3 regions of the Herbaspirillum sp. SJZ099 genome follow, and region 2 is predicted to be linked to each of the others. Evidence: predicted binding sites of a transcription regulator. Region 2 holds the regulator's gene; each other region holds the start of a gene.
The links. The regulator FliA, encoded in region 2, starts transcription of late flagellar genes. The targets are predictions, from matches to a motif close to CTAAAGTTTNNNNNNNNNNNGCCGNTA.
Positions count from the first base shown of each region.

Region 1: a site for FliA is predicted at 1,189-1,215, ahead of FB597_RS18595 (DUF4088 family protein). Genes of this name have one in related genera too.
Region 3: a site for FliA is predicted at 830-856, ahead of motA (flagellar motor stator protein MotA). Genes of this name have one in related genera too.

Region 1 is NZ_VIUO01000012.1:14,070-16,334, forward strand. Features, by position in the region: gene FB597_RS18590 (DUF3047 domain-containing protein) at 1-291, shown strand, start outside; gene FB597_RS18595 (DUF4088 family protein) at 364-1,083, opposite strand; gene FB597_RS18600 (DUF1304 domain-containing protein) at 1,257-1,610, opposite strand; gene FB597_RS18605 (hypothetical protein) at 1,928-2,265, shown strand, end outside.
Region 2 is NZ_VIUO01000006.1:213,856-216,120, forward strand. Features, by position in the region: gene flgM (flagellar biosynthesis anti-sigma factor FlgM) at 1-147, shown strand, start outside; gene FB597_RS14750 (flagella synthesis protein FlgN) at 176-637, shown strand; gene FB597_RS14755 (RNA polymerase sigma factor FliA) at 983-1,717, opposite strand; gene FB597_RS14760 (MinD/ParA family protein) at 1,723-2,265, opposite strand, start outside.
Region 3 is NZ_VIUO01000001.1:695,762-698,026, forward strand. Features, by position in the region: gene FB597_RS03045 (class I SAM-dependent methyltransferase) at 1-788, shown strand, start outside; gene motA (flagellar motor stator protein MotA) at 970-1,830, shown strand; gene motB (flagellar motor protein MotB) at 1,895-2,265, shown strand, end outside.

The DNA of each region.
Region 1 (2,265 bases), on a different contig from region 2:
TATGCCACGCTGATGTACATCTGGGAAAACAAGGCGCCGGCAGGCAGCGTGATCGCCAATTCCCGCACCGGGCGCATCCAGATGCTGGTGGCCGAAAGCGGCCCGGTCAATGTCGGGCAATGGGTGGAATACAAGCGCAATGTGGTGGAGGATTACGAAAAGGCGTTCGGCGAAAAGCCGGGACGGCTGATCGGCGTGGGCGTGCTCACCGATACCGATAACACCGGGCAAAAGGTGGAAGCCTGGTATGGCGACATCAGGCTGATGCGCGAGGTTGACGCCGGCGCGTGAACAGGCGCCAGACAAACAAGGCCTGCCGGACGTGCGCCGGCAGGCCTTGTTGGCGTTGATTGCATTAATCCATCACACGCCGCGCCACCATGCGGCGACATGGCCCCAGAACCCCTTCGGCCCTTCCGTGAATAGCCAGGGCTTCTGCGCCCTCAGGCGCTCGATCATCTCCTGCTCCGCCTTTTCCGACACATTGCCGTAGGCGCGTCCCAGCCGCAGCAGGCTGCGCAGCGCCCCCAGCTTTTCACGCGCCACCGCGCCGGAGGCATGCTCGATGGCGATGTGCGTTTCGCGCAGTTCCTGCACCAATGCGTGCGCCAGTTGCGAAGCGGGGGTTTTCAGTTTTTCCTGCACCACGGTGATGTTGGTCACCGAATTCTTGATCTGCGCGGCCAGGATATCGATCTGCGATTCGTCGCCCTTGGCTTGCTTGACGATGGAGGCTGCCCAGGCCTTGGAAGCGGCCAGCAGGTCGTCCGTGCTCCAGTCATGGCGCACCGCGATGTAAAAGCCGTAGTTGGAGGCCTGCGAGATCAGGATCTCCACCACATCCGGAAAATCCTTGTCCAGCGCGCGCTTGGCCCAGGCGTACTGGCCCGAGAGCATCAGGTGCTGGACGCCGTCCTCGGTCAGGAAGTGAGGATTTTCCGAGACCTTGGCCAGCAAGAAACCGTCGAATGTCGGGGAGACGAAGCCTGAATCGATTTTCGTCGACAGGCGAACAAAGTTCTTGTAATCGCGTTGCAGCGATTCGTATACCTCGTCCTTGAGGTTGAGTTTGATCTGTTTCATTGCCCTTCCCCGAGCGTGTTTGAGGTGGTCGCGCCGGCATCGCAGGCGCAGCCGGAGGTTGTCATTTCTTCACGGTTTTGTGAGAAAGCAAGCTTGAATAGTGATTATCGGCCAGATCGGCCGAAAACTTTATCCGGGGAAATTCCGGCCGCCGCTGTCGCAGGGGGCGCAGGTCATCGTGCGGCCAGCAGGGCGAGCAAGGCTAGCAGGGCCGGCAAGGCCTGGACATAAAGGATGGAGCGTTTCGCGGTGAGCCCGCCGTAGATGCCGGCGAGCAGTACGCAGGCGACGAAGAACAACTGCACCGGACGTTCGCCCGCGGCGACTCCCCACAACAGGCCGGCGGCCAGGAAGCCGTTGTACAGGCCCTGGTTGGCGGCCAGCACCCGCGAAGCCTCGGCGGCTTGTTTCGACTGGCCGAACGTCTTCAGGCCGATGGGTTTGGTCCACAGGAACATCTCCAGCACCAGGATCCAGACATGCTCGATGGCGATCAGGATGAGCAGGGCGGTGGCGAGCGTTTGCAAGGGGTTCTCCTTTTTCGTTATGGGGCGCGTCCCAGGCGAGGCTGGGCGCTTTTGCGATCATGCCCGAAAGCGCCAGCCCCGCCAATGTTGACGCTGTACCGGCACGGCTGTCGCATCGCCGCCACCGCCGGCTTGGCAGACCTGCTCCGCTGCGGATAGAATGCGGCCACGGGCGCGGCAGGGCGCCCAGTCCCGCGAAAGCCGATGCACCTGCCGTCTGCGGAAGTACCCTTCTTGGAACCTGCCCAGGTTCTTGAACACAGACGTTGAACCTTGATAGTCGTGGCGGGAGACGACGCTTGAAAGGAACAAACGTAATGTGGTCTACCCAATTCCCCCACGCCATTCATATCGTCGAACCCGGCTTCGGCCGCAGCCTCGCCAACAGCGATTTCCTGCGCCGCTATGCCAAGCGGCTGCTGCGCGCCGCGCATTCCGAGCGCAGCAGCGAGGCATTGCCCGTCCTGCGGCGCATTGTCGCCATGCAGGTGACGCCGGAAATTTCCGTGGCCGAACTCCACCCCTTGCGCCGCAGCCTGCAACTCAAGCATGTGCTGCATACGCTGGCGCGCGAAGTCGGTTTTGCCAGTTGGGAGTTGTGCGCGCGCCAGGTCGATGCACGCCCGTCTGCGCTGCTGGACCGCTATCGCCTGGA
Region 2 (2,265 bases):
ACCAAGGCCAACGGCAGCTTCGATGCCAAGAAGGTCGCGGAAATCAAGGCGGCCATCGCCAACGGCACTTTCCAGGTCGACCCGGACAAGGTCGCCAGCGGCCTGTTCGATACCGTCCAGACGCTGATCAACGCGCGCAAGGCCTAACCCGGATTCGCACGAACCATCACAGACCATGAGCAACCCGGCACACAGCCTGACACAGGAAAAAACGGCGCTGGCCCGGCTGGTTGAAAAACTGCGCCAGGAGCAAGCATTGCTCTCCGAGACCGCGTCCGAAGGCATGACCGACCTCATCGGCGAAAAGGCCACCATCGTTGCCGAAATGACCACCCTCGCCGGCCAGCGCCACCAGCTCCTGGCCAGCCTTGGCTATGCCGACGATGAAAGCGGCATGCAACAGTGGATGAATGAACAAGGTTCGGATGACGACAAGGAAATCTGGGCTGCCCTGTTCGACCTGGCGCAAGACGCCAAGGAACTGAACCGCGTCAACGGCCTCCTGATCGGCAAGAAACTGTCGATCAACCAAAGCGCGCTGACCATCCTGCAAGGCAAGTCCAACGCGGGCAACTTCTATGGCCCGGATGGCCAAAGCAGCATCAAATCGGTCGGCCGCCGCCTTGGCGTGGTGTAAATCCGACCGCAGGTTCCTCGACCGGGAATCGGCGCAAGCCATATAAAAAAGCCCGGTGCATACCGTAATGCCGTTCAGTTAAGCGCTGAACGGCATTTTTGTTTGTGGAGTTCAGACTCCGTTCGCCCTGAGTAGCTGCGTAGCAGCGTATCGAAGGGCAGGCAAGACCCGCTGACGCCGGCATGCTGGCTTCGATACGGCCCTGGCGGGCCTACTCAGCCCGAACGGACTCTTGATGATTGCGCGAGAGAGTTTGCCTTAACTAAGCGGCGTTACGGTAGTACATGCCGTTTTTCTGTGATTGCCGTGCCCTGACCACGCCATGGGGCGCATCAGCAGCGGGATTCAGGCCACCCCGGACCAGGCATGCTCGCGCAGGTAGGAACGCATGCGCGATATCGCCTGGCTGTGCAGCTGGCATACGCGCGATTCGGACACGCCCATGACGGCGCCAATTTCCTTGAGGTTCATCTCCTGCTCGTAATACAAACCCATCAGGATTTGCTCGCGCTCCGGCAAGGCCCGGATCGACTCGACCACGGCCTCGCGAAAGCCCCCGTTGATCAGGTTCTGCAGCGGATTGTCGGTTTCGGCCGATTGGTAGCGATCGAGGAAATGCTCATGGCCGCTGTCGTCATCGTGGAAGTCTTCATAGTAGATCAACTGGTGGCCGCCGCAATCGGTGAGCATGGCCTGATATTCGGCCAGGCTGAGCTTCATGTGCTGCGCCACTTCGTTCTCTTGCGGTTGGCGCCCCAGTTTCTGCAGCAGCGCCTGCATCGCATCTTCCACCTTGCGCGCGTTCTGGCGGATGCTGCGCGGCAGCCAGTCGCTGCTGCGCAACTCGTCCAGCATGGCGCCGCGGATGCGCTGCACGGCATAGGTCTCGAACTGTGCGCCGTGCGTTTCCTCATAACGGTTGACCGCGTCCAGCAGGCCTATCATGCCGGCCTGGATCAGGTCGTCCACCTCGACGCTAGGGGGCAACTTCGCCTTGAGCTGATGCGCCAGCTTCTTGACCAGCGGCGCATGCAGCTCCAGCAAATCGTTCTTGCCTGTTTTTCCCTTGACGTTATACATGCACGTCACACTCCGAGACTTGCACCGTCGGTTGCCATGCCGTAAGCGCTTTTTGCCGCATCCTGCCCTGCCAGTTGCTTGGCCAAGCGATGGAAGGCGATCGACGCGCCCGCGAACGGGAACACGTCCATCACCGCCCTGCCTTGCCCGCAGGCGCGCCGGATATGATCGTCAGCCGGAACCGATCCGAGGAAATTCAATTGCGCCGCCAGGTAACGACTGGCCGCCTGCGCCATGTTGGCATAGACGGTCTGCGCTTCCGCTTCGGTCGCATCGTTGATGATGAGGCTGAACGGACGGCGCCCGATCCTGTCGGTCAAGCTCTTCAAAAGCACATAGGCGGCCTTGATCGACGATGCGCTGGTGGAGAGCTGGATGACGATCTCCCCCATTTCCATGGTCGATACCGGAAACGAGTCATCCTCCGCCAATACGCCGTTGACCAGCGTGATTTCGGCCTGCTCAATGAGCGTATCGAAGATCGAGACCAGCCGGCCCGCTTGCGGATGGCCGGCCGCGGGCACCGCGCGGCGCGCGATGCGGGCCAT
Region 3 (2,265 bases), on a different contig from region 2:
CCGGAGCGCGCCGCAAGCCTTTGCTGCAGACTCCGGCTATCCAGGCGTTGTTCTTCTTTTGCATTGGCTTGGTCAGCGCCAATGTGCTGGACGTGATTGCCCAGCGCGCCGGCCTTGCGCCATTTTCCCCTTTCCAGACATCATTGCTGCATGGCTTGATTGGTGCGCTGCTGGCGCGGCTGCGGCGCATGGCGGCCTGGTGGTGGTTCATCCTGCTGGTGTTCCCTGCAGCCGCACAGGGCGTGGCGCACTTGCATCTTCCTTCCTGGCTGTTCCTGGCCATCTTCCTGTTCATGCTGGTGTTGTTCTGGTCGACCTTCCGCAGCCAGGTGCCGTTCTATCCTTCCGGCCTTGCGGCATGGGATGCGGTGGCCGGGCTGTTGCCGGCCGGACGCCCGATCCGCTTCATGGATATCGGCAGCGGGTTGGGCGGCGCCGTGCTCAATCTCTCGCGGCGCCGGCCGGACAGCGAATTCACCGGTATCGAAATCGCTCCCTTGCCATGGCTGGTCAGCCGTGTACGCGCCGCCCTGGCGGGCAACCATTGTCGTTTTATCAGGGGCGACTACCTGCTGCTCGATTTTGCCGACTACGACGTCGTGTTCGCCTATCTGTCGCCGGCCGCCATGGTCGCGCTGTGGCAGAAGGCGTCGGCGGAAATGCGTCCCGGATCCTTGTTGCTCAGTTATGAGTTCCATATCCCGGGAGCGCCGCCGGACATCGTGGTGCAACCGGCCGGAGGCGGGCCGGCGCTGCATGGATGGCGCATATCGCCGGCCGCGCGCTAGCGGAAAGAGGGCGGCTTCCGAAATAAGGCGAGACGAAACGTATTAAGTTTCCCCGTTTTCAGCCGTAATCGAAAAGGAAGGACGTTTTTCGGATATGTATTCCCCCATTTGCTTGAATGGAATACATGTAATCTGACGAACGTGAAAATACACTCAACGCCACCGGGACGGGAGTAGGCACTTGCTAGTCATCATTGGATATGTCGTTGTCATGGCGTCCGTCTTCGGCGGATTTGCCCTTGCTGGCGGCCACTTGGGGGCGCTGTTTCAGCCAGTCGAACTGCTCATGATCGGCGGCGCGGCCGGCGGCGCGTTCCTGGTCGGCAACAGCAGCAAGGCCATCAAGGCCACGCTCAAGGCGTTGCCGTCGGTCCTGAAGGGATCGAAGTACACCAAGGCGCTGTACATGGAATTGATGGCGCTGCTGTTCGAAATCCTGACCAAGTCGCGCAAGGAAGGCCTGATGTCGATCGAAGGCGACATCGAAGAGCCCGAGAACAGCCCGATCTTCAGCAAGTACCCGGGCGTACTGGCCGACCATCACCTGATCGAATTCATGACCGACTACCTGCGCCTGATGGTGTCGGGCAACATGGACGCGTTCCAGATCGAAAACCTGATGGACAACGAAATCGAAACGCACCACCACGAAGGCGAAATCCCGGTGCATTGCATCGCCAAGCTGGGCGACGGCATGCCGGCTTTCGGTATCGTGGCGGCGGTGATGGGCGTGGTGCACACCATGGAATCGGTGGGCATCCCGCCTTCCGAGCTGGGTATGCTGATTGCGCACGCGCTGGTCGGCACCTTCCTCGGTATTTTGCTGGCATACGGTTTCGTGGGGCCGTTGGCGAGCCTGCTGGAACAAAAGCTGCACGAGTCGACCAAGATCTTCCAATGCGTCAAGGTCACCTTGCTGGCCAGCCTGAACGGGTATGCACCGGCGCTTTCGATCGAATTCGGCCGCAAGGTCCTGTTCTCGACCGAACGCCCGACCTTCCTCGAGCTGGAAGAGCACGTGAAGCAGGCGCGCAGCAAGTAAGGCGAACCGAACCGGCGACCATCGATTTTGACAGCAACCACCAGCACCGAGCAGGAGTAGAGACATGGCCGACGAAGGGCTACGTCCCATTATCGTAAAACGGATCAAGAAGGGGGGCGGCGGCCACCATGGCGGCGCCTGGAAGATCGCATACGCCGACTTCGTGACCGCGATGATGGCGTTCTTCCTGCTGATGTGGCTACTGGGTTCGACCGCCAAGGGCGATCTCAACGGTATTGCCGAATACTTCAAGACCCCGCTCAAGGTGGCCATGGCCGGCGGCTCCGGCAGCGGCGACGCCAATACCGTGCTGCCCGGCGGCGGCAAGGACCTGACCCGCCAGGACGGCCAGTTGCGCAAGGGCGAGAACGACGTCGTCACGCGCCGCCAGACCTTGAAGGAGGCGCAGCAGGAGCTGGAGCGCGCCGAGCGCGT